Regions from separate parts of the Enteroscipio rubneri genome, predicted to be linked through region 3. Evidence: predicted binding sites of a transcription regulator. Region 3 holds the regulator's gene; each other region holds the start of a gene.

The links. Region 3 encodes HrcA, which represses chaperone genes, less so after heat shock. Its sites were predicted from a motif close to TNTTAGCANNCNNNNNNNNNGNNTGCTAANA; they were not measured.
Region 1: a site for HrcA is predicted at 1,994-2,024, ahead of ABGT83_RS00470 (ATP-dependent Clp protease ATP-binding subunit). Genes of this name have one in related genera too.
Region 2: a site for HrcA is predicted at 5,442-5,472, ahead of htpG (molecular chaperone HtpG). Genes of this name have one in related genera too.
Region 4: a site for HrcA is predicted at 5,251-5,281, ahead of ABGT83_RS08510 (Hsp20/alpha crystallin family protein). Genes of this name have one in related genera too.

Annotation. Positions count from the first base shown of each region.
Region 1 covers NZ_CAWVIN010000001.1:110,862-118,217, reverse strand. Annotated here, with positions in the region: gene ABGT83_RS00470 (ATP-dependent Clp protease ATP-binding subunit) at 1-1,949, opposite strand, end outside; gene lysS (lysine--tRNA ligase) at 2,503-4,488, opposite strand; gene greA (transcription elongation factor GreA) at 4,745-5,215, opposite strand; gene tatA (twin-arginine translocase TatA/TatE family subunit) at 5,395-5,664, opposite strand; tRNA gene ABGT83_RS00450 (tRNA-Pro) at 5,792-5,868, opposite strand; gene ABGT83_RS00445 (FtsX-like permease family protein) at 6,091-7,356, opposite strand, start outside.
Region 2 covers NZ_CAWVIN010000003.1:427,422-434,777, forward strand. Annotated here, with positions in the region: gene ABGT83_RS09065 (acyl-CoA dehydratase activase-related protein) at 1-13, shown strand, start outside; gene ABGT83_RS09070 (2-hydroxyacyl-CoA dehydratase) at 3-1,271, shown strand; gene ABGT83_RS09075 (acyl-CoA dehydratase activase) at 1,268-2,305, shown strand; gene ABGT83_RS09080 (glucose 1-dehydrogenase) at 2,380-3,165, opposite strand; gene htpG (molecular chaperone HtpG) at 3,463-5,418, opposite strand; gene ABGT83_RS09090 (helix-turn-helix domain-containing protein) at 5,558-5,773, opposite strand; gene ABGT83_RS09095 (PfkB family carbohydrate kinase) at 5,793-6,722, opposite strand; gene ABGT83_RS09100 (cupin domain-containing protein) at 6,793-7,128, opposite strand; gene ABGT83_RS09105 (peptidylprolyl isomerase) at 7,340-7,356, opposite strand, start outside.
Region 3 covers NZ_CAWVIN010000002.1:705,054-712,409, forward strand. Annotated here, with positions in the region: gene ABGT83_RS06515 (PhoH family protein) at 1-442, opposite strand, end outside; gene ABGT83_RS06520 (MiaB/RimO family radical SAM methylthiotransferase) at 484-1,779, opposite strand; gene ABGT83_RS06525 (RsmE family RNA methyltransferase) at 1,779-2,690, opposite strand; gene dnaJ (molecular chaperone DnaJ) at 2,700-3,836, opposite strand; gene hrcA (heat-inducible transcriptional repressor HrcA) at 3,903-4,913, opposite strand; gene hemW (radical SAM family heme chaperone HemW) at 5,137-6,246, opposite strand; gene dusB (tRNA dihydrouridine synthase DusB) at 6,356-7,356, opposite strand, start outside.
Region 4 covers NZ_CAWVIN010000003.1:285,796-293,151, forward strand. Annotated here, with positions in the region: gene ABGT83_RS08490 (4Fe-4S dicluster domain-containing protein) at 1-579, opposite strand, end outside; gene ABGT83_RS08495 (molybdopterin-dependent oxidoreductase) at 592-3,222, opposite strand; gene ABGT83_RS08500 (ferric reductase-like transmembrane domain-containing protein) at 3,538-4,242, shown strand; gene ABGT83_RS08505 (metallophosphoesterase family protein) at 4,259-4,804, opposite strand; gene ABGT83_RS08510 (Hsp20/alpha crystallin family protein) at 5,397-5,861, shown strand; gene ABGT83_RS08515 (NAD-dependent protein deacylase) at 6,166-6,927, shown strand; gene ABGT83_RS08520 (NUDIX hydrolase) at 7,027-7,356, shown strand, end outside.

The DNA.
Region 1 (7,356 bases), on a different contig from region 3:
GTGCGCCCCTGCGCGTCGGTCAAGCGGCCTTCCTCCAAGATCTGGAGCAGGATGTTGAACACATCGGGGTGGGCCTTCTCGATCTCGTCGAACAGCACGACCGAGTAAGGACGCTGACGCACGGCCTTCGTCAACTGGCCGCCCTCATCGAAGCCCACGTAGCCCGGAGGCGAACCCACGAGACGCGAGACACTATGCTTCTCCATGTACTCGGACATATCGAAGCTCAAGAGCGCGTCCTCGGAGTTGAACAGGAACTCGGCCAGCGCCTTGGAAAGCTCCGTCTTACCCACACCTGAAGGGCCGAGGAAAATGAACGAACCAGCGGGGCGCTTCGGGTCCTTCAGACCCGAGCGCGAACGGCGGATAGCCTTCGAGAGCGCCGTCACGGCCTCTTCCTGGCCCACCACGCGCTCGTGAAGCACGGCTTCCATGCGCAGAAGCTTCTCGGTCTCAGCCTCGGTGAGATTCGACACCGGCACGCCCGTGGTCATGGACACCACGTCAGCGATATCCTCCACCGTCACCTGGTGGATGGATTTCTGAGCGTCCTCCTCCCACTTCTTCTCGGCTTCTTCGCGCTTGGACTTGAGCTCGGACTCCTGATCGCGCAGCTGGGCGGCGCGCTCGAAGTCTTGCGCAGCGATGGCGGTATCCTTCTCTCCGCGAAGCTTGCGCAGCTCGTCGTCAAGGTCGCGCAGTTCTTTCGGCAGCGTCATGTTGCGAATGAGCATGCGCGCGCCGGCCTCGTCAAGCACGTCGATGGCCTTGTCGGGCAGGAAGCGGTCCTGGATGTAGCGGTCGGCCAGCGCCACGGCCGCCTGTAGGGCCTCGTCGGTGAAGTGCACCTGGTGATGCGCTTCGTACCGGTCGCGAAGGCCTTCCATGATGCGCAGCGCCTGCTCCTCGTTCGGCTCACCCACGGTGATGGGCTGGAAGCGCCGCTCGAGCGCGGAGTCCTTCTCCAGGTGCTTGCGGTACTCGTCGATGGTGGTGGCGCCGATCACCTGGATCTCACCGCGCGACAACGGCGGCTTGAGGATGGCAGCGGCGTCGATCGAGCCCTCGGCCGAACCGGCCCCGATGAGCGTGTGCATCTCGTCGATGAACAGGATGATGTCGCCCGCATCCATAACCTCTTTGATGCATTTTTTCAGGCGCTCCTCGAACTCGCCGCGATACTTGGAGCCCGCAACGAGCGCACTCACATCAAGTGTGAACAGACGTTTGCCTCGCAGGATGTCAGGCACCTGGTTCGATACGATGAGCTGCGCCAGGCCCTCGACGACGGCGGTCTTGCCCACGCCCGGCTCGCCGATAAGCAGCGGATTGTTCTTCTGGCGGCGGGAGAGCACCTGCATGACCCGCTCGATCTCGCCTGCACGGCCGATGACCGGGTCGAGCTTGCCGTCGCGCGCCTTCTGTGTGAGATCGGTGCCGAACTCCTTGAGCACGCTGTCCGACGACCCAGCGTTCGGGTCGAACGGGTTGCGGCCGGCGTACACCGGGCTCTGCCCCACCAGGTCGTTGAGCGCCGAGCGCACATCGTCGCCCGAGACGCCCAGGCGCGTGAGCACCTCGAGCGCCGTTCCGTCGCCCTCGCGCACGATGCCCAACAGCAAATGCTCGGTGGATATGTAGGATTGGCCCATCTGCATGGCCTCGCGCAGGCTGTTCTCAAGCACGCGCTTCACGCGCGGCGTGAAGGAGAGGTGCCCGGACACGTCGGTATCCTCGTCGATGGTCACAACTTGACGGATGGCCTGCACCACGGCGTCGTACTTGACGTTCAGGCGCTCGAGCGCTTGGGCGGCCAAACCGTCTTTCTCCTGGATAAGACCGAGCAGAATGTGCTCGGTGCCCACATAGGGTTGATGAAGCGATCGTGCCTCATCCTGAGCAAGGACAAGCACTTTACGCGCTTTGTCCGTGAATTTCTCGAATGACATCTAAAGCCTCGATTCTCGCGGAGCTTCTTGTGTTTCGTAGTACATGCTAGCACTCTCGTCAAGAGAGTGCCAACGCGGTGGCTGCCGCACACGCGTGCTCCATAACTTGCGCTCACGCGCGACGGAGCCATCGTACCACGACCTCGCACGGCGCGCGTTCGAGCGGGCGGATGACTCCGAACGTGCTCGCTTTTGACGAGGAGCCGAAACGTAGGCGAATGTCGAGAACCCGTTCGCTGGCGGAGGAGTCTCGTCCTCGGACGGCCCCGCCCTCGCGCGAGGCATTCGCAGAAGATGCGTAACGCGTGCCGTTCGCGAATCAGCGCCTGGACAGGACTCGAGACGGTCGCGGCGCAAGGACGGCCCGATCCGCCCTCCAGCGCAGAGCAGCAGGTTCCGCATTTGCACACGTGCAGGGACCCGAGTCGGACCCGCGAAGCCTCCGTGCCTGCACGGAGGAGGCATCATGAACCACGCTGCTATGCTGGACCCCCTCGACTGCACCTCTTTCGACGGGCAGCTTCCTTCATCGAGGTCGCTTCTTGACAGGAAGCTAGTACAGCTTCGCGCCGGCGGGGATGCGGTCGTCCACCATCAGTAGATTGAGGCGTTCCTCGGGTTCGCCGTCCTCGCCCGGCTCCTCATGGATGGCCGAAAGCAACATGCCGCACGAGTCGACACCCATCATAGTGCGCGGCGGGAGGTTGGTGATGGCGATAAGCGTGCGGCCCACCAGCTCCTCCGGCTCGTAGTAGGCATGGATGCCGGACAGGATGACGCGGTCGGCGCCCGTGCCGTCGTCGAGCGTGAACTGCAGCAGCTTCTTGCTCTTGGGAACGGCCACGCACTCCTTCACCTTCACGGCGCGGAAGTCCGACTTGCTGAACGTGTCGAAATCGACCTCGTCCTCGAACAGCGGCTCGACGACCACCTTCGAGAAATCGATGGGAACGGCCGGCCTGATAGGAGCGATCGCTGCGGCCTGGGCCGAAGCCGCCGGCGCGGCACCGCCGCGCGGATGCCCGCCCGCAGGCGCCTCATCGCGCATGTGAGGAAAAAGCAACACGTCGCGAATGGACGGCGCGTCGGCGAGCAGCATCACCAGACGGTCGATGCCCAAGCCCACGCCTCCGGCGGGCGGCATTCCGTACTCGAGCGCGCGCACGTAGTCGTCGTCGTATCCCATGGCCTCATCGTCGCCGAGATCCTTCGCCTCCACCTGCGCACGAAAACGCTCGGCCTGGTCAACTGGATCGTTCAGCTCGCCGAAAGCGTTGGCGTACTCGTGCCCGCAGATGAACAGCTCGAAGCGCTCGGTGAGGTCCGGATTGCCCGCTTTCTTCTTGGCCAGCGGCGACACCTCAAGTGGATGGTCGATAACGAAGGTGGGCTGAATGAGTTTCTCCTCGGCCACAGCCTCGAAAATCTCGGCGATCAGCTTGCCCTTGCCCCACGTCGCATCGGCATGCCCGCCGTTACGCTCGAGGATAGACGCAAGCTCGTCGCGCGTGCGCTCGAAGTTCACTTGCTCGCCTGCTCCTTCGGTGGCCAGCTCGATCATGGATGCGCGGCGCCACTCGCCCGACAGGTCGATGTCCTGTCCCTGGTAGGTGATCTGCAACGTACCGCACGCAGCCTGCGCCGCGGCTTGGATGTAGCCCTGCGTGAGCTCCATCATGCCCTCGAGATCGGAGAACGCCTGATAAGCCTCCATGGTGGTGAACTCCGGGTTGTGGAACGGGTCCATGCCCTCGTTGCGGAACTGGCGCCCGATCTCGAACACCTTTTCGAACCCGCCCACAAGCAAGCGCTTGAGGGGCAGTTCCGTAGCGATGCGCAGGTAGTAGTCGCGGTCGAGCGCATTGAAATGTGTGACGAACGGCTTGGCGTTCGCACCGCCTAGGATAGGATGCAGAAAGGGCGTTTCCACCTCGTAAAAACCCTGATCCTCCATATAACGGCGGATGGCGGCAACGATCTTGAAGCGCTTCTCGAACGTATCCTTGACCTCGGGGTTCATGACGAGGTCGACATAGCGCTGACGGTAGCGCGTCTCCTTGTCAGCCAGGCCGTGGAACTTCTCGGGAAGCGGACGAAGGCTCTTGGACAGCAGCTCGAAGGACTGGATAGCCACAGACAGCTGCCCGCGCTTCGTGCGCATCATAGTGCCCGCGACGCCGATCCAGTCGCCCACATCGAGGTTCTTGAGCTCGGCGAATGCGTCTTCGTCGAGCGCATTGATGCGGCAGAACAGCTGGATATCGCCCGTCGAGTCGCGCAGTTCGAGGAAAGCGATCTTACCCTGGTCTCGCTTCGCCATGATGCGACCGGCAACCTGCACCTCGTCTTCGGTTGATGCGCCGTCCTCCAGGCCCTCGTACTGGGCGGCCAGGTCCGCCAGGTGGTGCGAGTACTTGAACGCGTGACCGTACGGATCCTTGCCAGCCGCCAGCAGCGCATCGCGCTTGGCCAGGCGCACTGCGACGGGATCGTCCTCGATGATCTGTCCGGTGGTGGTCGTGTCGTTGATGTCGCTCATTGTTCAGCCCCTCAATCTCGTACAGCCCGCATAGCGAGGCTTGCCCGCCAGGGCCAAGCCCTTCGCGCGAAGCGCGAAAACCAACCGCGCAGGTTGGCGTAGTAAGTCAGCGAGGCCCGCCGTCGCACCCGAAATTCGGGAGATGGCGCAGGCGTTGCGTACCTGGGTACGCAAGCCCGCAGCATCGCGCGAAGATCGGGTGCGACGGCGGGCCGCAGCGTCAAGAAGTTCCGGCGGCCGTCAGGCCGACGAAACCCTAGTGCTCGATCTTAGTAATGGTCATGACAATCTCGCGACCGGTCGGGCCGGTCGTTTCCACCTTGTCGCCCTTTTTGTGGCCCAAAAGCGCCGAGCCCACCGGCGATTCGTTCGATATTCTGCCGGCGGCGGCATCGCTCTCGGCGCCGCCCACGATGGTGAACACGCGTTCACGGCCGCCCATGTCGACGGTCACCGTCGAGCCGATGTGCACGTTGTTCGAGCGCTTCGGCGTATTGACCACCGTAGCCTCCGACAGGATGCGGCTGATCTCGGCGATGCGCGCCTCCATCATACCCTGCTCGTTCTTCGCGTCGTCGTACTCCGAATTCTCGGAGATATCGCCGAACTCGCGCGCCACTTTGATGCGCTCGCCGATCTCAGCGCGTTTCTCCGTCTCGAGAAAATGCAGTTCTTCCTCGAGCTTATCCTTGCCCTCCTGAGTGAGGATGAAATTGCTGTCAGCCATATTCCGCCGCCTATCCAAGTGCAAAACAGGCACGCCCGCACATGCAAGCGTGCAATCCGATATCCTATGCTGGTGGTAGAAAAGCACCCGCACCGTGCGCTGGCGCTATATGAAAAAAGCGGTATGCGCAAGACGCGAGCCGTCTGCACATACCGCACACCAAACAAAACCCGCTTAGACTACTCGGCCTTCTTCTTGGCCACCGTGGTCTTCCTGGCAGCCGTGGTCTTCTTCTTGACCGGCTCCTCTTCTTCCTCGACGACCTCTTCCACATCGTCTTCGTCGGCCTCTTCGATGGCCTTGTCGCCACCGCCGATGCCTTCGCGGAGGTTCTTGACGGTCTTGCCGAGCGCGCTGCCAAGCTTCGGAAGGTTCTTCGGCCCGAAGATGAGCAGAATCACCGCGAGGATGATGAGAAGCTCCGGCATTCCCATTCCAAGGATTTTCATACAGCCCTCCAAGTTGCTCGTGCGGAGCCCGCCTTCGCAGGCCCGCCCACTCCAGCCTCGCCAGAGTAGCACTTCTATGCAAAAAAGGGATGTTCTTTATGTCGAAAGCACATCCCTTTCAGCTCCATGGTCGGGATGACAGGATTTGAACCTGCGGCCTCTGCGTCCCGAACGCAGCGCTCTACCAAGCTGAGCCACATCCCGATGCCGCTTAATGCAGCGACGGTTATGATAGCACAACGGATTGAAAAGCAAAAGAAAATGCCTCGACATTTTCGCTTTCACCGCATCTTCACCGGAAAGGAGAACGTGCCGAGCAGGAGTCCGATCCTCGGCAGAAACGCACGGTGCCGACAGGCGTCCGCCGCGCATTCCGGTCGGCGATCGGCGGCAATGAGAGAGCGGCAGCAAGGAAGCCTGACCAGCCTACTCCCCCACAGCCAGAACCCGCGCAGGCTCCCGGCGAAGGGCGGAGCAGGTTGGAATGAGAGTGGCGGCCAGCAGCAAGACGAAGCCCACGAGCGACACGAGAAGCCCCTCGCCGAAAGCGAGCCCGGTAAGCAGCGGCATGCCCACCGCAGAAGCTACGACCGCGTTCGAGGCGAGCGCGGCGAGCGCGGCGACAAGCGTGGCAGTGACGGCATGGATGAGCGCTTCGCATGCGGCCGCTGCTACGAGCGTCTCCGGGCGCGCGCCGGCGGCAATGAGCAACGCCGTATCGCGCGTGCGGGACTTCGACGTCATCACCACGCTCACCGCTGCGCCAACGGCGCACAGGAGCACCGGGCCTCCGAACAGGATGAGCGCTTCTGTCCAATCGAGGCCGGTGAAGCGCAGGCCGTGGAGCGCGTTGTAGTCCGCCCACACTCCCATGACCGAAAAGATACCCGCCACCAGCCCAAAGCCCACCATGACTAGCGTCTGAACCGACGTGCTGGAGCCCAATCCGTAGCGTGCGGTGCGCCGCGCCACGAACCAGGCATTCCAACGCGTTCCCGGCACAAGCGACGTCCACGCGTCCATCGCCGCCGACAACGCCAGAGGGGAGATGCAGGCCAGCACCGCAACTGCGAGAATGGGCAGGTACAGCGACCAGTTCATCACGACGTCCGGCGCAGCGCCGACCATGAGGAAGACCGTCCAGCCCGTGCACGCGGTCAGGACTGCGAACAGCGCGATACGCAAACACGTCATCCCCCTGCGCTTCGGCTCCGATTCACGCAAAGCCATGAGGGGCGGCGTGTTTCCCGCGCTGCGGGCGCCTTTAAACCCGCCGCAGAAGAACACGCCCGCCACCGCAAGCCACACCGTCGGCATCATCGAGAAGCTCACGTGGGGCGTCGCTTGAGCAAGCGCCTCCTTCGCGCCGAACACCATCGGGAAAAGCGGGACGAACGTCGCCGCCTCGAGCAGGGTTCCGACGATCGCGCCGAGCACGGCCACAACGACCAGCTGGGCCAGCACCACGCAGCTCACCCGGCGCGGGCTCACGTTAGCCAACCGCCACAAGGCGTAGGAGCGCCGCTGTGCGGACACGGTCAGGTTCGACGCCGAAACGAGCACCGCAACCGCGGCCACCGACGAGAACGCCAGCACCACGGAGCCGATGTAGCGCATGCCTGAGAACGTCGCCGCCGTCTCTTCGAGCGACGCCGCCCACCCGCCGACGTACCCGCAGGCCACGGCCACGCA
Region 2 (7,356 bases), on a different contig from region 3:
GCATGGCTCGTGACGATGCAGAGGATGCACGCCGCAGCGCCGGCAATCGTTCGGAACCGTCGCGCTTCGCCGCGCGCCGCGACATCGGCCCGCTGCACACCGACCGAGGCCAGGAAGCGCGCGGCGTGCGCGTGGTCGTCGGCGGCGAGCGCGGCCCCTTCAAGCTGCTCCCCCAGAAGAAGCGGACCAAGCGCGACCGCCACGCGCGCACCCGCGTGGCGTTCTTCCGCTACAGCTATTACGACATCGCATTCAAATTTTTCGTAGAGCAGGTGCTCGATGCCGATTTCGTCACCCTTCCGCCCGCCACCAAGCGCACGATCGAGCTGGGTTCGCGCCACTCAAGCGACTTCGTGTGCGCGCCGTTCAAGCACATCCTGGGAGATTACATAGAGGCACTCGAGTTGGGCGCCGATGTGCTCGTGCAGTTCGCGGGGCCGTGTCGCCTGGGCTACTACGGCGAGTTGCAGCAGTCCATCCTGCGGGATCTGGGCTACGAGTTCGACATGCTCAATTTCGCGATGCTCACGGGCAAGCCCTTGACCGAGTACATCTCGACGTGCAAGAAAAAAGTGAACCCGGACGTATCGGTGCCTCACGGGGCGCGCAACATGCTGGCCGTGTTCAAGATGATCGAGAACCTGGACGAAGCGAACGACTACTACCTGGCAAACGCAGGGTTCGAGGCTGTACCTGGCTCGTTCGACCGCGCCCGCGCCGCGTACTTCGACGCCATGCGCTTGGCTGCCTGCGAGCGCGATATCGCAGAAGCGCATCGCGCGGGCATGGAGGCCTATCGCGCCCTGCCGACGAACCGCCCCGGTCGGGTGCTGCGCGTGGGCATCGTGGGCGAGTACTTCACCGCAGCCGATCCGTCCAGCAACCTCGATCTGGAGCGAAAGCTGCTCGGCATGGGTGTGGAGCTGCACCGGATGCTGAACATGACGAACCGCAACCTGCGCTACAACGAAAAGAACCTGCGCGCGAGCATCTCTGACTACGTGACGTACGACATGGGCCCTACCTCGAGCATGACCATCGCAGCTGCCCTCAAGTACGCGCAGGAGGGCTTCGACGGCGTCGTGCATCTGAAATCGGCAGGCTGCACGCCGGAAGTCGATTGCATGCCGGTTCTCCAGCGCATCAGCCGCAACACCGGCATGCCCGTACTGTACTTGAGCTACGATTCGCAAACGAGCGATACCGGCCTGGATACGCGGCTTGAAGCGTTCTACGACATGCTGGCTATGAAGAAGGAGCGGACACGATGATGGACTGCTACCTGGGCATCGATATCGGCTCTATCTCCACGAAGGGCGTCATCATCGATGATCGGCGGCGCATCGTCGCGCGCACGTACCTGTGGACCGAAGGCAACCCGGCCGACGCCGCGCGCCGCGTGGTAGCCGACTTAGGATCGCAGGTGGACCGCAACGCGGTGCGCGTGGGCGCCGTGGGAACCACGGGCAGCGCGCGACGGCTGGTGGGCGCCATGTGCGGCGCGACCGTGGTGAAGAACGAGATCACGGCGCATGCTGTGGGCACGACGTTCCTCCATCCCGACGTGCGCACCATCCTCGAAATAGGCGGCCAGGACTCCAAGATCATCTGCGTGGAGAACGGCATCGCCGTGGACTACGCCATGAACACGCTATGCGCCGCCGGCACCGGCGCGTTTCTGTCGAGCCAGGCACACCGCCTGGGCGTGGAGGTGGAGGAGTTCGGAAGCATCGCGCTCACGTCGAAGAAGCCTGCGAACATCGCAGCGCGCTGCACCGTGTTCGCCGAAAGCGACCTCGTGCACAAGATCCAGGTGGGTTATGCGCGCGAGGATATCATCGCCGGGCTCTGTCGCGCCGTGGCCACGAACTACCTCAACAACGTGGGCAAGGGCAAACAGATCGTCGCGCCGGTGGTATTCCAGGGCGGCGTGAGCAAGAACGCCGGCGTGGTGCGCGCCTTCGAGGACGAGCTGGGCATGGACGTGATCGTGGACGCCGACGGCCACCTCATGGGCGCGTTCGGCGTGGCGCTGCTGGCGGCCGAGGCCGCCCCGCGCATCACGAGCGCAGGTGACGCGAGCGGCAACGCCGGTGCGCAAGCCGAGGCGTTCGACTTCGACGCGCTGCGCTCGTTCGAGTTCGCAACGCGCGAAGTGGAATGCCAGAAGTGCGCGAACCGCTGCGAGATCATCTGCGTGTTCCGCAACGGAGCGATCATCGACTCCTGGGGCAACCGCTGCGAACAAGGCGCCGTCAAAACGGAAACGTGCGCGAAGGCGCCTTCGAGCAGCCTCCTTCCCTGACGAAGGGCATGCGACGGCGCCTTCGGGCAGCCTTCTTCCATCCGCGGGCGCTGCCGGGCGCCCAGCGGAAAGCTCTAGCCCTCGCCGTATTGGAAACCGGGGTAAAGCGTCATGCCGCCGTCGACGTAAAGCGTGATGCCGGTCACGTACTTTGCCTGTTCGGAGGCGAGCCATGCGGCTGCCGCAGCGACATCCTCGGGCTCGCCGATGCGATGCATCGGCACGAGCTTCTCGGTGGATGCGAGTGCTTTCGGGTCGGCGAACTTCGCCGCGTTGATGGGCGTGTTCATGGCGCCGGGCGCGATGGCGTTCACGCGGATGCCGCGATCGGCATACTCGAGCGCAAGCGTTTTGGTGAGCATGCCCACCCCCGCTTTGCTGGCAGCGTAGTCCGCGAAGTGCGGCCACGGAATGGCCTCGTGCACTGACGACAGGTTGATGACGACGCCCGACATGCCGAACTCCAGAAAGTGGCGAACCGCACAACGGCTGCCGATGAACACGCCGGTCAGATTCACGTCGATGACGCGCTGCCATTCTTCGACCGTGCGCTCATCCGACGGCATCTCGCTCTCGACTCCCGCGTTGTTCACCCATACGTCGATGCCTCCGAACGAGGACAGCGCATGGTCGCGGAGCGCCTGGATACCCGCTTCGGAAGAGACGTCCGCCTGAATCGCGGTTCCGGCGCCTCCGGCATCCTCGATAGCCCGAATCGTTGCGCGGGCGCCCTCTTCATCGGTGTGATAGTTCACCACGATATTCATGCCCTCGGCGCCTAAACGCTGCGCGATGGATGCGCCGAGTCCTTTCGAGCTTCCGGTGACTACCGCTGTTTTATCGTGCAGATCTTCGTACATGCCGGGCCTCCTGCCACATACCTTACGGGAGCGCGCCTTGCAGACGCGCTAGTGCGCAGGGTACCCAAAGCCCTATCGGCCCCACCTCTCGACCGGTCGATGTCATCCGACCGTCAGCGGCCCGTCGGGGGAAGTTTCTACAGAAGCGGCCGCCTTTCCACGACCCGATATGCCGCGCACTGCAAACAGGGCGCGCTCCGCAAGAGTCGCGCCCATGTGCTTGCAGGGCGTATGCTGAACGCCCGGATTATCGTCGTGCGCCGGCGAGATGTGTCCGTGCTCAGGATTCGCCGGGTCCTAGGCCATCAGCTTCGTGACGGCGTTTGCATAGGCTACCGGATCGTCGATGGGCATTCCTTCCACGATGAGCGCCTGATTGTAGAGGACCTCGGCGTAGAGCTTCACCTTATCGGCATCGCCGGCCTCCTGCGCAGCCTTCAGCACGTCGAACACGGGATGCTTCACGTTGAGCTCGAGTACACGCTCCGACTTCGGAGCTTCGCCGCCGTCGGGCATCTGCGCCATGATGCGCTCCATCTCAAGCGAGATCGGGCCGGCCGCCGAGATGCAGGCGGGCGCATCGGTGAGCCGCGACGACACCGCCACGCTGGTCACCGCATCACCGAGTGCGTCCTTCATGGCCGCGAACAGCGCCTCGTTCTCCTTCGCAGCCTCCTCGGCCTCCTTCTTCTCCTCCTCGGAGGCCAAATCGAGATCGCCCGACGCCACGTTCTTCAGTTCCTTCGGACCCGTGCCCTCGATCGGCTTGTCCTCTGCGTCAAGCTCTGGCTCAGGGCCGTACGTCATCATCGACTGGAAGCAGAACTCGTCGACATCCTGCGTGCACAGCAGAACGTCATAGCCCTTCCCGAGCACCGTCTTCACGACGGGCAGCTTGCCCAAACGATCGATGCTCTCACCCGCAGCGTAGTAGATGGCCTTCTGGCCTTCGGGCATGGCCTCGACATACTCGGGGAGCGTGACCAAACGCTCCTGCTTTGCGGAGTAGAACAGCAGCAGATCGGCCAGCTGGTCTTTCAGCATGCCGTAGCTCGTGTAAATGCCGAACTTCAGACCACGGCCGAAGTTCTCGAAGAACTTCTCGTACTCCTCGCGATCGTTGTCGCGCATCTTCTGCAGCTCGGACGTGATCTTCTTCTCGATCTTCCGTCCGATGGCGCGCAGCTGGCTGTTGTGCTGCAGCGTCTCGCGGCTAATGTTGAGCGTGAGGTCTTGGCTGTCAACGACGCCGCGCACGAAATTGTAGTGATCGGGCAGCAGCTCCTCGCACTTCTCCATGATGAGCACGTTGGAGCTGTACAGCGCAAGGCCCTTCTTGAAATCCTTGCTGTACAGGTCGAAAGGAGCGCGTCCGGGAATGAACAGCAGCGCGTCGTAGGAAAGCGCGCCTTCGGCATGGACGCTGAACGTGCGCGCCGGGTCGGCGAAGTCGTGGAAGTCGGTCTTATAGAACTCGTTGTACTCCTCTTCGGCGACCTCGGACTTGTTCCTCTTCCAAATGGGAACCATCGAATTGATGGTGTCCAACTCGAAATACGTTTCGTACTCAGGCGTGTAGTCGTCGCCGGCGTCCTCGGGCTTCGGCTTCTCGCGCGACTTGGACACTTCCATCTGCACGGGATAGCGCACGTAGTTGCTGTAGCGTTTAATGAGGCTCTTCAGACCGTACTCCGAAAGGAAGGTATCGTACGTGTCATTCTCAGAGTCGTCTTTGAGCGTGAGGATGATGTCGGTGCCGTGGCCCGCGCGCTCGGCCTCCTGAATGCTGTAGCCTTCGACACCGTCGCTTTCCCAAGCCCAGGCCTCGTCGCTGCCGTAGGCGCGCGACACAACACGCACGCTCTTGGCCACCATGAATGCGCTGTAGAAGCCCACGCCGAACTGGCCGATGATATCCACGTCGTCGCCCTGGGCCTCGGCGTTGTCCAGCTTGAAAGCAAGCGAATCGGAGTGCGCGATGGTGCCGAGGTTGCGGTCCAGCTCGTCCTTGGTCATGCCGATGCCGCTGTCGCTGACCGTGACCGTTCGGGCATCTTTGTCGTAACTCACGCGAATGGCCAGCTCGTCCTTGCCAAGCTGGACGTCCTTGTCGGTGAGGCTTCTGAAGTAGAGCTTGTCCACCGCGTCGGAGGCGTTGGAGATGAGCTCTCGCAGAAAAATCTCACGGTTCGTGTAAATGGAATTGATCATAAGATCGAGCAGTTTTTTGCTCTCTGTCTTGAACTTGCGCATGGTTCGCGTCGCATCCTTTCATGCATTAGCAGTCTAGACCTTCGAGTGCTAATAGGAGATTGTAGTCGGAGCTTTGGGCATGTCAAGCAGTCGGGTCGACCATTCCATACGATCTTCGCCCGGTGCAGGCGCTGCAGTGCTACATGCCCTTCAGCAGAAGCGGAAGCTCTACGTGGAGAGCATCCGCGATGCTCTCCACGATCGAGAATACCCGAGGGTCGCTTGCACCCGCTTCGATGCGGGCCAGCTCTTCGCAGAGCAGACCCGCCTTGACGGCCAGCTCCTCTTGCGTCATACCCTGCGCCGTGCGCTCAGCGGCAATGTTCAATCCCAGAATATACGAAGCTTTCGACACGTCATGCTCCATCCGCAGATCACACGCGTATGCCCAGGCTCGCGAACGTCTTGTCATCCAGCACGCCGCCCTCGACCTGACAGACGGCCGCCGCGGCGCAGTTCGCGATGGCAAGCGCGTCTTTCCATGTCCGACCAGCGGCGCGCGCTGCGACCAGCGCCCCCAGGTGCGCATCCCCCGCTCCGATCGAGTCGACCACGTCCACAGGCTCGGCCACCACCGTCGTGCAGGAGCCGTCGGCGAACACGGAGGCTCCGGCAGCTCCGGCCGTGATTACCGCCGCGTTCCCGCATTCTTGCGCGATGGCGAGGCCCGCCGCTTCGAGCGAGGAGCATCCCGTATAGGCGCGCGCCTCTTGATCGTTGAGATGCCACACAGGGTGTAGCGCGTTGATGCGAGCTGTCTTTGCGGGCCCCACTCCCAGGATGCGCGGCCCGGGCGCATAGTATAGCCGGATGTCAGCATGATCCTCGAAGAAGGAGATGATCGCGTCCCCGCCCGCCCCCTCGATCTCGTATCCGCTTGCAAGACCGTAGCCGAAGCAACTTGGGTCGAGTTCGTCGAACCAAGAGCGCTCGAAGTGCCTGTCGATTCCGGGCAAGGTGAGCATCGTCCGCTCGCCGTCCGGTTCGACCAAACATACGCACCCGCCGCTGTCGAGCACGGCGCCATCGCCGCGCGCGGGTACGCGCAGGGCTTCAAGGCCGCGCGCATGCAATTCGCGCTCGACGAAGCCAGCGAATATCCCCTCGCCCACCGGCGCGAACAGCGTATGCGGCACTCCCAGCTGGCGCAGCATGTTCGCCGAGTTGAAGGCGCAGCCGCCCACGCGCGCTCGCACGCTTTCCGCGACCGCGCCTTCGCCCGATTGCGGAAGCCGCGGCATATGGCAGACGAGGTCGACCATGATGGCCCCGACCGCGAGGATGGCTGGTGATGCAGCAGGCATGTCGCGCCCTTTCTTCGCCTTCGAGCGAGAGTCGGTGCAGGTACACCCGCAGGAGGGTGAGACGGCGACGTTATTTGCCGATGATCAGCGCGATGAGGACCACCGGCTCGTCGGAATCGTTGACCAGGCCGTGCGATTCACCGTCGTCGCAGAAGGTGACCGCACCTGCCGAGACCTGGCGTTCGACGCCGTTGTCATTGTAGGTGCCCGTTCCGCTCAGGATGTAGTACGCCTCCGCCTCGCCAACGTGCTGATGCGTTGGCAGCTCGCTGTGCGGCGCGACGGTGAGCTGGGCGAACAATCGGCACGTTTCCCCCATGCAACTCGGGTCGACCAGCACGTCCTTAACATAGTTGCGCGGCCCTTCGGTGACATCGATGATCTCGCGGGTATACGTGACACTCATGGCTCCCCCTTCAACGGCGTTTCGATTCGTCAAGTATAGCAAACCGCCGGCGCCGCGCCTCCCACAGGTCAACCAGATACAACGTGCAATTGTGCGCCCGGGAGCGTCGCCGCGGCCCCGAGGACCAGTCGGCCCAGGACGCCGCGGCCCCGAGCACGGGCAGGGCGGCCCGTCCCGTGCCCTCCCGGGCGGGCCCACGGGGCCCGAGGGGCTACTCGGATTCCTGGG
Region 3 (7,356 bases):
CCATAGCCATGGCAAGATAGGTCTTGCCGGTGCCCGCCGGCCCGATGCCGAAGGTGATGGTGTTCTCGCGGATGGCGTCGACGTAGCGTTTCTGGCCCGCCGTCTTCGGACGGATAGCGCGACCGCGGTACGTGAGCAGGATGTCCTCGCGCAATGCTTGAGGAGAGAACTCGGCCGTATGCAACAGGTCGATCGCACGGCGCACGTAGCCAACGCTCGGCTCGCCGCCGTCTTCGACCAGCTTGATAAGATCGCTGAACAATGCAGTGAGCGATTGCACTTCAAGGGGGTCGCCCTCGAGCACGATAGAGTCCCCACGGACGGTGATGCGCGCTTGGAACGCATCTTGCACGAGATGGAGCAGCTCGTCTGCCGGACCCACGACAAGCGCCATGTTCACACTCTGCGGGGCGGTCAAAGTAATTTGCGTCTGATCTGTCATAGGCAGCATTGTACCATGCCCCCTCCTGCCGTGCGCCCTTGTCACTGAACCGACAAGGGCAAACAGCGAACGCGCATGGCTTCTGACGGGGGCGATGCGCCATCGATCGTCACCTTCGTGAGCGCTCCCACCGGAATTCCGGTGGGAGCCGCGACCTCGAAGTAGCTTTCCGTCATCGCGATGCCGGCCTCCTCGACCAGAGCGAGTTCGACGGTTCCGACGCGACGGATTCGCTCGGCCGTGCGCAGCTCGTCGCCGAGGGAGCGCAAGGCCGCAGCACGCGCAGCCTTAACCTCGGGCGGTACCTGGTCTGTGCGCTCGGCGGCGGGTGTGCCGTCGCGCCGGGAGTAGGGAAAGGCGTGGATCTTCGCGAAACGACAGGCTCGCGCCACATCGAGCGTCTCCTGGAACTCGACGTCGGTCTCGCCTGGAAATCCCGCAATGATATCGGTGGATAGCGCGAGCCCGGGCACGGCGGCATGGAGGCGCTCGACGAGCGCGCGGAACTGATCCGCATCGTAGGGGCGTGCCATCTCGCGCAGCACCTTCGAACTGCCAGATTGGAGCGGTAGATGCAGATGGCGGCAGATGCGGCCGTCGGCGGTGGCGAGAAGATCGACAAGCGCATCATCCACGTCGCGAGGTTCGACACTCGAAATACGGAAGCGACACGGCAACTCGCCCGGTGCGCGCAGGCGTTCCGTCTCGCCGAGCAAGCGGCGCAGCAGGCCGGCCAAGCGCATCGCGGACGCATCGCGCTTCGCGCCATCGCAATACGATCCCAGGTTGATGCCTGTAAGCACGATTTCTCTGACGCCTGCCGCTGCGAGAGCGACGCATTCGGCCGTCACTTCGTCGGCAGGCCTGCTCGTCGCGCGACCGCGCGCAACGTGCACGATGCAGTACGTACACGCGTTGTCGCAGCCGTCCTGCACCTTCACACCGACGCGCGAGCGGAAACCCGCGCCCACCGGCAGCGACGCGACGAGCGGAGAGCGAGCGCCCATGTCGTTGGCGAGTTTTCTCACACGAGCGGACAGCGCCGCCTTGGCCACGCATTCTACGCGCTCGTCCAAACTTTCGTAGAACGCTGCGTCGACGGCGGCGGCGCAACCCGTGACGACGACAGTCGCAGTCGGGTTCGTGCGCAATGCGCGGCGGACGGCCTTGCGCGTCTTCTTTTCGGCCTCGCCAGTGACCGTGCACGTATTCACCACGATTAGATCGGCGTCCTCCTCGCGCGCAGGCGAGGCCCCCTGCGCGAGAAGCACGGCAGCCGCCGCGTCCGACTCGACACGGTTCACCTTGCACCCTAGGTTGACGACAGCGAAGTTCATCAGATCCCCTCTAAAGGCCGGCTGATCGTAGCAGGCCGCGGGATGCGTCCGGCCTCCTGCGCGAAGGATGCGTCTACGTCGCGCCCTGCGGCGCGTTTCGACCGGCCTGCCCAGGCATCCAGCTTGCGCGTCGAACGTGCGAGCTCATGCAGGACGATCGCGGGAGCCACGATGCCGGCCGTTTCGGTGCGCAGGATAGACGGACCGAGCGTGACGAGCGATGCTCGGGAATTGCAGGCAAGCATCGCTTCCACTTCGCGCTTCGCAAGGCCCCCCTCGGGGCCCACGACCACCGCCACGCGAGCCTCGTCAGGTGAAGCACCGCACCGCGCGAGTGCGCGTTCCAAGGCTTCGTCGATGCTCGCATGCGAAGGGGCATCCTCCCAGCATACGAGCACGGCCGAAGCATTCGCGAGAATCCCGCACACCTCGTCAAGTAACGCCGGCTTGCATACCTCCGGAACGGAACGCTGCCCCGACTGCATAGCGGCGCTCTTCGCTACGGCGCGCCAACGCTCGGTTCTCGCCGCGGCCTTCTTTCTGTCCAGCTTCACGATGGATCGATCGGCCGTGTAAGGCACGAACCCTGCAACGCCCAGTTCGGTAGCATGTCTGATCACGGTTTCCATTTTGTCGCCCTTGGCAAGACCCTGCACGAGCAGGACGGTCGGGCCGTCCGGCTCCGCTTCGAAGCGTCGCGCAATGCGCACGAGCGGGAGCGCGTCATCGAAAGCGACAACCTCGCATTCGAAATAATCCTGAACCGCATCGATTACCGCGATATGCTCTTTTGATGCGAGCCGGAGCACGCGGGCGTGCTTCGCGTCATCGATCGAGAGGCGCAGCGGGAACACTTCGCCGACCTCTTCACCTAGTACCTGATCTTCAAGGTAAAAATGCTGCAGGGACATCGCTACCTGCTAGTTGAACGCGTCGCGCAGCTTCTGAAACGGCGTCCGCTCCTCGGCCACGTCCTCGCCCAGTTCCTCGGCCAACTGCTCCAGCAACTCGCGCTGACGCTTCGTCACCTTCTTGGGCACCACGACGTTCACATGTACGAACATGTCTCCGCGCGATTCGCTGCGGAACTTCGGCATGCCGTAGCCCTTCACGCGCACGACCTGCTCGTTCTGGCATCCCTCGGGAATGCGGACGAGCACTTTCTCGTCCTCGAAAATGCCGTCGAGTTCGATTTCGGCGCCGAGTGCTGCTTGCACAATGGAGACGTTCGCGCGTGCATGCAAGTTGTCGCCGTCGCGCTCGAAGAACTCGTGGGGCTGGATGCGGCAGGTTACAATGAGGTCGCCTGGGCGCGCACCGTGCATGCCCGCCTCTCCGAATCCGGAAAGACGCAGCTGCTGCGAGTCGCGGATGCCTACCGGCACCTCCACCGTCACCCGCTGCCTGTCAGGAACGCGGCCTTGGCCCTCGCATTCAGGGCAGGGGTTCTCGATCGTATGCCCCGTGCCGCCGCAGGTCTTGCACGTGGCGGAGGTCTGCATGTCGCCGAGGAATGTATGCTGGACGCTAACCACGCGGCCTTGGCCGCGGCAGTCGGGACAGGTGATCTCGCGACCGTCAGGACCCAGACCCGAGCCCTCGCAGTCGGGACACGGGGCCAGACGATCGTAGACGATCTCCTTCTTGGCGCCGGCCGCGACTTCTTCAAGCGTCAAGCGCAAGCCCACGCCCATGTCACGACCTTCCTTGCGCATAGGCGTGCGCCCGGTAGCCTGCCCGCCGAAAAACGAGCTGAAGATGTCGCCCATGCCGAAGCCGCCGCCGAACAGATCCTCGAAGTCCACGTAACCGCCGCCGTAGGGGCTGCCGCCGCCCGCTGCTCCGGGAATCGTGCCGAAACGGTCGTAAGCGCTGCGCTTCTGCGGGTCCGAAAGCACGTCGTAGGCCTCATTCAGCTCCTTGAACTGATCCTCAGCATCGGCAGCTTTATTCACGTCGGGATGCAGCTCTCGAGCTCTGCGACGGAACGCCTTTTTTATCTCGTCTTCGGTCGCATCTCGGGAAACGCCGAGAACTTCGTACAGATCCTTGGCCATCTGCGTGTCTTACCTTTCCTCGTCGACAAGGCAACGTGCTTCGTCCCCTGTCGCTCTCCATTGTTTTTACACGTCCTCCAAGGCGGAACTTGCAATGCGAACCGCCCTGATCACTTTGGAATAATCCATGCGCGTGGGTCCGATGACGGCTACGATGCCCGCCGATTCACCCCGGCCGTAGTGGTTGGCGACCACGGACACGCCCGCCAGCTCCTCCGCTTCGTTCTCCCGACCGATGCGAACCGTGGGCCCCGCCCCGCCGGCAGCCGCGTCGTCGAGAATGTGCAGCAGCACGGTATCGTCCTCGAGCACTTGCATGACCGGCAGCAGAGCTTGGGACTGGCTGAACTCGGGCTTCGTGAGAAGCGAGCACACCCCGAGCCGTCGCGCCCGCGACGATGAGCTTTCCTGGAGGCAGGACAGCACTTCGTCGAGCGCCATGCGAACGAGAGGGTCGCGAAACGCCTCCACCATCCCCGCGCCGAGGCCGTCCTCGATCTCGTGCAGCGTCTTGCCGGTGAACACATCGCCCAGGAAACGCTGAACCTGCGCGAGATCCTCGGCGGCCACCTCTTCGGCGAACTCCATCTGACGGTTGAACACCTGGCCGTCTTCGGTGACGAGCACCACGAGAGCTCGGTGAGGATTGAGCGACACGAGCGAGAGCTGCTTGATATGCAGATTCAGCACCGAAGGAGCGAGAACGATCGAAAGGCAGTCTGTGAGGCGCGTAAGGGCCGTCGATGTCCGACCCAAAAGAGAGTCGAGCTCGCTCGCGCTGCGGCGCAGCTCGTCGACGACTTCCGCATAGCGGACGTCGTCATTCCCCATATCGGTCTCAAGAAGGTTGTCGACGAAAGCTCGGTAGCCGTGATCGGTCGGGATACGGCCGGCCGAGGTATGCGGCTGAGCGATATAGCCCTCGTCCTCGAGCACGGAGAGCTCGTTGCGCACAGTGGCGGGGCTCACCCCCAGTTGATAGCGCTCGGTGAGCGTACGCGAACCCACGGGTAGAGCGCGTGCAACGTATTCTTCGATAAGGGCCGCAAGCACCCGCTGCCGCCTGTCCGATAGCACGCTTCTCCACCTTCCTCTCTCCTCCGAATCCTGCCCCGAGCGTCGCTGGCGCGCATGCTGCGCGGCGGCGACGTGCGGCAGGCCGTCCTCTCCTCGACGATGCCGACGCATCATTCTAGCAGCCGAGGCGGGAGAGTGCTAACGAAAGCGCTGAAATGTGGAGAAACTCGACAGTTCCCCGCTGCCCGCTGCTCCGAACCGCCTCCCCGCCTTGCGCTACTTTCTATGCCAAGTCGAACAAGCGGCCGTAAAGCTCGTTTCCGCAGAGCCATCCGCGCTCGGTGGGGCGCCAGCGGCCATTTTCATGAACTACGAGGCTCTGCTCGGAAAGTTCGGTGAACGCCTCATCCGCTGCGAGGCCGAGTGCTTCGGCTTGCTTCACCTGCGCGTCGGAAACACCTTGCGACATGCGCATGCCCAGCATGAGATCCTCGGCGGCCATCTGGCGCGCATCGAGATCGTCGGTTGCACGCCCGTCCTGCATGCGCATGCGCCGCTCCGCGTTCTGCGTCATCGTTGCGGCCGAGCGGCCAAGCCCTAAGTACGGCACTCCTGTCCAGTATGCGATATTGTGACGGCAGGCGAAGCCGGGCTGCGCGTAGCTTGCAACCTCGTAGCGTGCGAATCCCGCCTCGGTGAGCACGCGTGCGGCCGCTTCCATGTGCGCGGCCTCCACGTCGTCGTCAGGCTCCTCCAGCTCGTTCGAGAGCACCGCAGCGTCGAACGGCGTGTGCGGCTCGATGGTAAGCGGGTACACGCTCACGTGCGAGACGCCGAGATGCGCGGCCTCCTGTACGCTCGCTTCGAAGCTTTCCGTTGACTGTCCGGGAATGCCGCATATGAGGTCCACGCTCACGTTCTCGAAGCGCGTTCGAGCGGCCTCGACGGCGCGTCGAGCTGCGTCCGCGTCGTGCGCCCGCCCAAGGATGCGCAGCACTTCGTCGTCGAAGCTCTGCACGCCGATGGACAGACGGTTCACTCCGAGCGCCCAAATGTCGCGCACCATGCGCTCGGTGAGGCTCTCCGGATTCGCCTCCATCGTGCATTCCACATCGGGTTCGAGGCGCATCGAGAGCGACAGCGTGTACAAGAGCATCGACAACCGCGAGAGCCCTGCATGCGAGGGCGTGCCCCCGCCAAGATACACCGTCTCGATCGCGCTGAGCTCCCCCTCCTTCGCCTTGCGGCGGATCTGGAGGCACAGGTCCTCGACGTACGCGTCGATCTCCGGCGAGTCCGCCGGCACGGCAGCCGTCGCGAAATCGCAGTAAGCGCACCTCTTCACGCAAAACGGCAGATGCAGGTACAAAGCCTTGTACGGATCATGGGGCATAACGCAAGTCTCCTCCCCCTCCCCCCAGCCGAAGGCTTCCAGGAGCCTCCTCCCGCCGGGAGAACAGTGCGATTGTTTTTAGACGGACCCTTCGACTCGCTCCGCTCGCTCAGGATGGCGGAAGAGCAGCGTGAGGCGGGGTCGGCGGGCATGCCGCGCGCAGTTCCGCAGCGAAGCGAGGACTGTCCGAGCACGGCGTGCCCGCCGACCCCGCCTCACGCGGACGACCCCCATAATCCAGCAGCTCGTCGAACACGGCGTCGAAATCCTCCACCGACACGCACGCGTTGATCTTCGCCCGCGCCGCCGAGGCTCCCGGGAGCCCGGCCAGGTACCACATGGCATGCTTGCGCATGCGCACGATGTTCTTGCCCTCCCGCTCTGAAAGCAGCCGCGCGTGGCGACGCGCCATGGCGACGCGCTCCCCCGCGTTTGGCGCCGGCGGTTCGGGTTCGCCCGCGAGCGCCGCCTTGGCCTGCGCGAACACCCAGGGATTGCCTTCGGCGCCGCGCGCGATCATCACGGCGTCGCAGCCGGTGCGCTCGACCATCGCCACCGCATCCGCGCCCGAGCGCACGTCGCCGTTGCCGACGACGGGCACGGCCACGGCCTCTTTCACGCGCGCGATCGCGCCCCAATCGGCGCTGCCCCGGTAAAGCTGCTCGGCGAAGCGCCCGTGCACGGCCACGGCGCACGCGCCCGCGTTCTCCATGCGGCGCGCAAACTCGGGAGCCGTCTCCTCGCCCATCGCCCACCCGCGGCGGAACTTCACCGACACCGGGCAGCTCACCGCCGCCCTCACGGCGCGCACGATGGCGGCGGCGAGGGCCGGATCCTTCATGAGCGCCGAGCCGTCGCCCTTCGACACGATCTTGCGCGCGGGGCAGCCCATGTTGACGTCGAGGTAGGCGAGGCTCTCCCCCATCTCCTGCTCGATCCATGCGGCCTGTTCGGCCATGGTGTCCGGCTCATGGCCGAACAGCTGCACGGCCACCTGGTCCTCGCCGGGCGCGAGGCGCAGCAGATGGCGCGTCTTCTCGTTGGCGTAGGAGAGCCCCTTCGCCGACACCATCTCGGTGAAGGCGAGGTCGGCCCCCTGCTCGCGGCAGA
Region 4 (7,356 bases), on a different contig from region 3:
TTTCTGTGCGTTGCGGTGGGGGTTCACGATCAGGTTCGGACCTGTCGAGTTCACCGGAAGCGGCTCGACTTCAACGTCGCCAGCTCCATAGAGAGCCTCCATGTCCTCTCGCGTGCCGAAATCGAGCGCGCGCATGGGACAGGCGGTCACGCAGATGGGCTTGCCGCCGGCCGCCACTTCGTCTTTGCACATATCGCACTTGATGACCAGACCCGACTCCTCGCTGAAGGACGGCGCGTCGTAGGGGCATGCGGTGACGCAGGCCTTGCAGCCGATGCACGACTCGGCGTCGACCCATACGATGCCGGTATCCTCGTCTTTCTGGATGGCGCCCGTCGGGCAGTTGCCGAAGCAGGCGGGTTCATCGCAATGGTTGCAGGCCACGGACATGAAGTAGCCGAACACGCCGCTGGGTACGTAGCTGCCGGCCTCGTTGAGCTCCCAGGCGCCTCCCTGGTAGTTCAGCACCTTGCGGTACAGGTTGTTCGCCGGCAGCTTGTAGGTTTCCTTGCACGAAACCTGACAGGTCTTGCAACCGGAGCACTTGTTCGAATCGAAGTGGAACGCGTACTGAGCCATGATGCACCTCCCCTATTCCTCGATGCCGACCGGCATAACGATGGGCCGGTTCTTGTCGGGCTCGAGCGTGATATTCCCCGTGTACTTCTCCACCTGCACGAGCGTGCCGGTCCAGGACTGCGAAGCCTGTCCGGATGCCTTGGGCGCCTGCAGGATGTTCGGGTCGCCGCCCATATCGATGCCGGTCGCCTCGTCGATCTGGATCCAAGCGCCATCCTGCAGCGCCACCGATCCGGGGACGAGTGTAGGCATTACCTTTGCCGGGCGCAGCACCTGCCCGTGAGGACTGGTCATAAGCACCAGATCGCCGTTCTTGATGCCACGCGCCTCGGCGTCCACCGAGCTCATGAAGCATTCTTGCGGGAACGCCTCGCGCAGCGACACCACGTTGTCGTTGACCGTATGGGCGCGGCGCAGCGAATGGGGCGTCCATAGCAGCAGCGGATACTCATCGGTCTGCGTGCCCTGGCCTTGCTCCGGGTCGCCGATCTGCCACTTGCCGATCGGGGAGATTTGCGAGTAGCCGAGCGAGTTCACGATGGCAGCCAGCGTCGGACAGTAGATCTCGAACTTGCCCGTCGAAGTAGGTAGCGGATTGGCCGCGGGATCGGCGAAGAACGCGCTCCACGGCACACTCGTCAGCTTGTCGCCCTTCGAGCGCTGCGCCTTGTAGCAACCCTTCTCCTTCAGCTCGGCCACGGTCATGATACCCTCTTGCGGAGCGCCCTCGACGCCGAGCGCGTCGATGTCCTCCTGCGTGATGGTGAGCAGCGGCTGGTAATCCATCGTCGCGCCGTCGACCAGATAGGCCGCACCCGCAAGCGAAGCGTATGTGCGCTCCTCGTCGGTCATCGTGTTGGCAGCCTTGGGATCGAGGTCGAGACGTTTGCACAGCTCTTCGGCAATGTATCCTTCAGGCTTCGACTCGTAGAGCGGCTCCATGATCCTATCGGCCCAGAATACCGTCTCGGAGTTGTTGGTCCAAGCGAGGTTGCCCTTCTCCCACCACGTGGCCACGGGCAGCACGATGTCGCAGTACTGGCGCGATGGATCGAAGAACGGATTGGCGCCCCACACGAAGTCGACCTTGCGGAACACCTCGATGCCTGCGTTTGCATTCGGCAGCGAGTTCAAAGAGTTCTCATAGCCGCCGCTGTAGATGTGATGGATGTCGAGCGGTTTCTTGCCGCCCGGCCAGATATCCCGACCATAGGCGCCGTCGAGGATGGACTGCCAGCATTCGGTGAAGTCGATCTTCTCCCACGAACCGGGATCTTGAATCTCGGCGAAATTGGGCGTGACCATGAGCGAAGGCGGCGTGAGCGGATTGACCGGGTTCTTCTGTGCGCCGTTCGAGGAATCGCCCGCAGTGACATAGGGGGCTCCCGACATGCCCTCATGAAGCCCGACCCACGAGGCGTAGTTGCCCGGCGTGCCCATGCCGCCGTGCATGAACGCGAGCGTGTAGAACACCTGGGCGAACATTTCACCTGCGGGTATCTTCGTAGTCGACTGACCTGCGAAGAAGTTGACGTTCTCGGCACCGGCAAGCTCCTCCGCGAGTTCGCGGATCCGCGCGGCCGGCACGCCGCAGATAGCTTCGGCCCATTCGGGCGTCTTCGGTTCACTGTCGTGCGTGCCCAGCACGTAATCCTTGAAGTTGTCTTCGGCAGGAGCGCCCTCGGGCATGTGCTCGGCGTCGAACCCGACGCAGTACGTATCGAGATACTCCTGATCGAACAGATTGTTCTCGATCTGATGATAGGCCATGCCCAGACAGAACGCCGTATCGGTGCCGGGACGGATAGCCACCCATTCGTCGGCCACCGCTTGTGCGGTCTGGTTGAGCCATGGATCGACGATGATGATCTTGCCGCCCTGCTGACGAGCATAATCGAGCTGGTAGGTGGTGTTGCCGCCCTTGTTCGCCATCCAGTTGCAACCGAACAGGATGTGCAGATCGCTGTCGGCCACGCTCAAGGCGTCGGGAGCCGCCAGCATACCGCCCGTCATGAACATCTCGGGGAGCGGCCACGAGCCGAGCGAGACGGTACCCAGATCGTGATGCACCGCGCCACCGAGGAGGTTGAACATACAGACGACCGGATCGAAGTACGTGTCACCGATGTCGTCATATGCCGCGCACAGAATGGCCCTGTTGCCGTACTGGTCGAGGGTCTTCTTGATCTCGGCCGCGATATAGTCGAGCGCTTCCTCCCAGCTAATGCGCTCCCATTCGTCCTTGCCGCGCATCTCGCCGTTCGGATTATCCGGGCTCCAGCCCTTGCGCTTCATGGGATACTTGATGCGCGCCGGAGACATCATATTGCTGATCTGGGCGCGACCGCGCGGGCATGCACGCCGCTGCGGCACCTCGATCGTGTCTTCATCCTGCTCGTCGGTGCGGATTCTCAGCGGAACGCCATCCTCGACGTACACCCGCAGCAGACAGCGCGAAGATCCGCAGCTGCAGTTGTTCATGCACGCGCCGGTCTTCCATTCGCCGGCAGCTTCGGACCCCTGCTGGCCTCCTCCGGATTCGCCTCCGGATGAAGCGCAGCCCGTGAAGCCCACGAGCGCCGCCGCTCCAGCCGTAGCCGTTCCCCACTTGACGAAACTTCGCCGCGTCAATGTCGTGTCCACGTCTGACCCCCTCTAGATCGCGTCCGGGAGACGCCCCCTGATCGAATCGTCCCCCCGACAATTCCAACCACGACACGGGAAAGATCAGTGCATGTGACACCGTCATATCTTCATATGATACCTTCCCCTGCGGCCATACTATCACCCGCCTCTAGGACAGTCAACGCAAATACCCTGCTTGTACTATCTATTTTAAGGATAATATCGAGTTGATCATGCCAAATTTTGGCAGTGAGCAGCGCGTTTTCAAACCCATTGCCAACCTTTCTATACTATGATAGTATGACAGCATCCATCGACCAAAGGGGGTTGGTCATGAGGTTTCTAATCGCGCTCGTTGTTGCAGTCGCGTTGCTTGCGGTATGCGAACGACCCTTGAAGCGCTATCCCGGATTGTTCTATGCGCTATCCGCCGCACTCGTTGCCCTGTACTTTTTCGGATCGGCATCCAACGCGACGGGCGGCCTCTGGCCGTACTTCCTACCGCTCGTGCAGCGTTGCGCACTGGCCTTCGTGCTCTTCTCTATCGTCATGTTCGCAGGCGCGCTTGAAGACTCCTCCCGTTTGAGGCTTCGAATCATGGCGGTCAGAAGGCAGCTTTCCGTAATGGCGTGCATCTTCGTCGTCGGGCACATCGCCTTCTACGCCGCCTCGTACGTGCCTACCATCGCCGCGACGCCTACCGTGAATCTAGCGCTGTCGCTGGCTCTCGCCACGGCGCTCGTTGCACTCATGGCTATCCTACTGGCCACGTCGCTGCTGGCGGTCAAACAGCGTCTCAAGCCGTCCGCTTGGAAGGGTGTCCAGCGTCTCGCCTATCCGTTCTACCTGCTCATGTACGTGCATCTGGCCCTGCTTCTGCTGCCGTCGGCCCTGTCCGGCAAGGAGACGGCCCTGGTGAGCCTAAGCGTGTACACCGCCGTGTTCGCCTGCTACGCGATACTACGAAGCAGGCGGGCGCTGCAACGGCATGCATTGGCGAGAACAGTCGCATCGCAGTCGCGTACCGAAGCCTCGTAACGTCCGAGAACGAGGCTCAAGCCCGTGGCAGCTTGTCGAGCGCACCTGTTTCGAACACGGTCGCACCGTCCAGCGACGAGATGCGCGCGCCCAGCACGCGACCATCATCGACAAGCATGCGCCCCGTGCATTTAGGAAACCCGCCGCGCTGACGAAACACCGCACCGGGGCAGATGAGCAGATCGGCCGGGCGCGCTTCCTTGCCTGTAAGCAGCTCGGGAACATGGGTGTGACCGTGTACGAGCACCTGCGGTACGGGATCGCCCGGCGCGACGCCTCCGCCGCCCGCGAAACTGATGCGCACATCTCGTGGGTAGTGCGCCACGAGAAAGCGCACACCGTCGATGACGGGTCGAGCGAAACGTTGGACGGAGGAGCCGTACTCATCGAAGTCGTTGTTGCCGAGCACCGCTATCGTAGGCGCGAGTTCCGAGAGTTCGCGCAGGATGGAGGGCCCGCCGATATCGCCTGCGTGGATGATGTAGTCGACGTCGGCCATGGCCGCCAGCGCCTCGCTCGGAAGCTTTCCATGCGTGTCGGAGATGATGCCGATCGTGGTCAAAGCCGGTCTCCTTTCGTGCGGGGCGTATCCCGTTCTTGTGCGCTCATCATCTGCTCGCACGCATCTCAGTATAGAACAACAACTCGCGCATGGCATTCCCTCGCACCGGTCCTACGGCGCGCAAGCGCGATCGGCGATGAAGATGCAAGCCGCCTTCGAGCGCAAGCCGTCGGAACCGCACGGACATGGGAAACGACCGCGCGACGATAAGAAACGGCGGCATACAAGCGCGTTGCGAGGGCTCGCCGCTGATGGCGAGTTGTGCGGGGAGGCTTGCTGCTTGACGGCGGCCTGCCGGGGGTTTGTCGCTTTAGCAGCCTCGTATGCTCGGCCGGAGCGAAGCTCCGGGCACGGGATACCATGCGTTAAAACCTCGAAGCGTCGGACGGACGTGCAGCCAGAATGCGCTTCGAGATCGACTATGGCGAAGTTGACGAAACCGTAACTTTTGGCACTCGCCGGTTGACAGTGCTAATTGTCGGATTTATAACGTTGTCGTACAGAAAATCATATAGAGAAAGGCTTAGATTTCCTACGCTCGTTTTGAGCACTTCAGAGAATCCGAGCCGCACACGAAATGGAGATGATCGATATGGCCATGATGGTACCGATGAGAAGGAACCGCAACCTGTTGAGCGAGCTGATGACCGATCCGTTCGACGCATTCTTCGACGCCGCATCCGCCCCGATGCAGTCCATGCAGAAGATGGCGCCCACGCTCATGCGCACGGACATCAAAGAGACCGACGATGGCTACGAGCTAACCATCGATCTGCCCGGCTTCAAGAAGGACGACGTCCAGGCTGATCTGAAGGACGGCTACCTCAGCATCACCGCTCAAACGCAGAGCGAATCCGAGGACAAGGACGAGAAGGGCACGTTCGTCCGTAAGGAGCGCTTCAGCGGCAAGTGCAGCCGCACGTTCTACGTCGGCGACGATATCGAGGAAGACGACATCAAGGCACGCTTCGAGGACGGCGTGCTCAAGATCGACGTGCCCAAGAAGCAGGAGCAGCCCAAGCTCGAGGAGAAGAAGACCATCGCCATCGAAGGCTAATCCGCAGGATGCCCGCGCGCCTGCAATACGGCGTCCGAGGTGCATCGAAACATCTTTTCAAACGAACCGGACCCTCGAAGGGTTCGGTTCGTTTTATTCTAAAGTACATTGCGCCTGCTGGCGCGCTACACCATAGATTATCGGATTTTCACTGCGGCGCACGCCCTCCTATGATCATTGACGAACGCAGAGCCGGACTTCGCCCTGAAGTTTGCTCGCGTGCATAGCCCCGCATGCTATGATGCGCCCCGAGGAACGAACCGCGAGCTTTTCGTGAAGGAAACGGCTTTTTGCAGGAGGCACTATGGCCGAACAACCGCGCAGCCAAACCAGTCGCGACCTCGAAACGTTTCGGCGCTGGGTGGCCGAGACGCCTGTAGGCGGCATGGTGTTCTTCGGCGGCGCGGGCGTGTCAACCGAAAGCGGCATCCCCGATTTCCGTAGCTCAGACGGGCTGTTCGTCCAGAAGTACCCCTGCCCTCCCGAGCAGATGGTATCCCGCAGCTTCTTCGACGCGCGCCCGCGCGAGTTCTTCGATTTCTACTGCGAGCGCATGATCGCGCTCGACGCGCGGCCCAACCAGGCGCACCGCAAGCTGGCCGAGCTCGAGCGGGCGGGCGCGTGCGCCGCCGTGGTCACGCAGAATATCGACGGGCTTCACCAGGAAGCTGGCAGCAAGAACGTCTTCGAGCTGCACGGCAGCGTGCTGCGCAACTACTGCCGGAAATGCCGGGCTCCCTACACCGTCGAACAGCTGCTCGCCCTGCGCGCCGAGGCGGCCGACGGCGTGCCACGGTGCCCCGCCTGCGGCGGCATCGTGAAGCCCGATGTCGTGCTATACGAGGAACCGCTCGACGAGGCGGTGCTGCAAGGCGCCCTGGTAGCCATCCAACAGGCTGATCTACTCGTGGTGGCCGGCACGTCGCTGGCAGTGTACCCCGCGGCCGGGCTCATCGACTACTTCACGGGGAACCGACTCGTCATCATCAACCGCACCCCTACCCCACGGGATCGGCAGGCAGATCTCTGCATCGCCGCCGACGTGGGCGTCGCATTCGACTTCTAGCGAGCGATGCCGACGATCCCGACCCGCTTGGAGCGCGTACCTAAAACGCCTGGTATACTACCTGCAACGCATACACTCCTTCGACGAAAGCGAATCCCCATGTCCGTCAACGATTCCGCATCTCCCCAGCTCGAAGACATCCGTCAGGTCTCGTCGGGATGGATAAACAAGTACGTCCTCACCTACGAGCTGCCCGACGGGACGCGCTACGAGTACGAAAGCGCTTCGCGCAAGAAGCTCGACGACTACTGTCGAAGCCTCGAAGGCCGCGCTGCAGGAGCGGCGCCCACGGCCGATGCGGTGTGCATCGTGCCGCAGACGGCGGACGGCACGCTGCTGCTCATCCGCGAGTTCCGCTATCCGCTGAACAGCTGGTGCATCGCTTTTCCCGCAGGTCTCGTCGAAGAAGGCGAGCATCTACGGGACTGC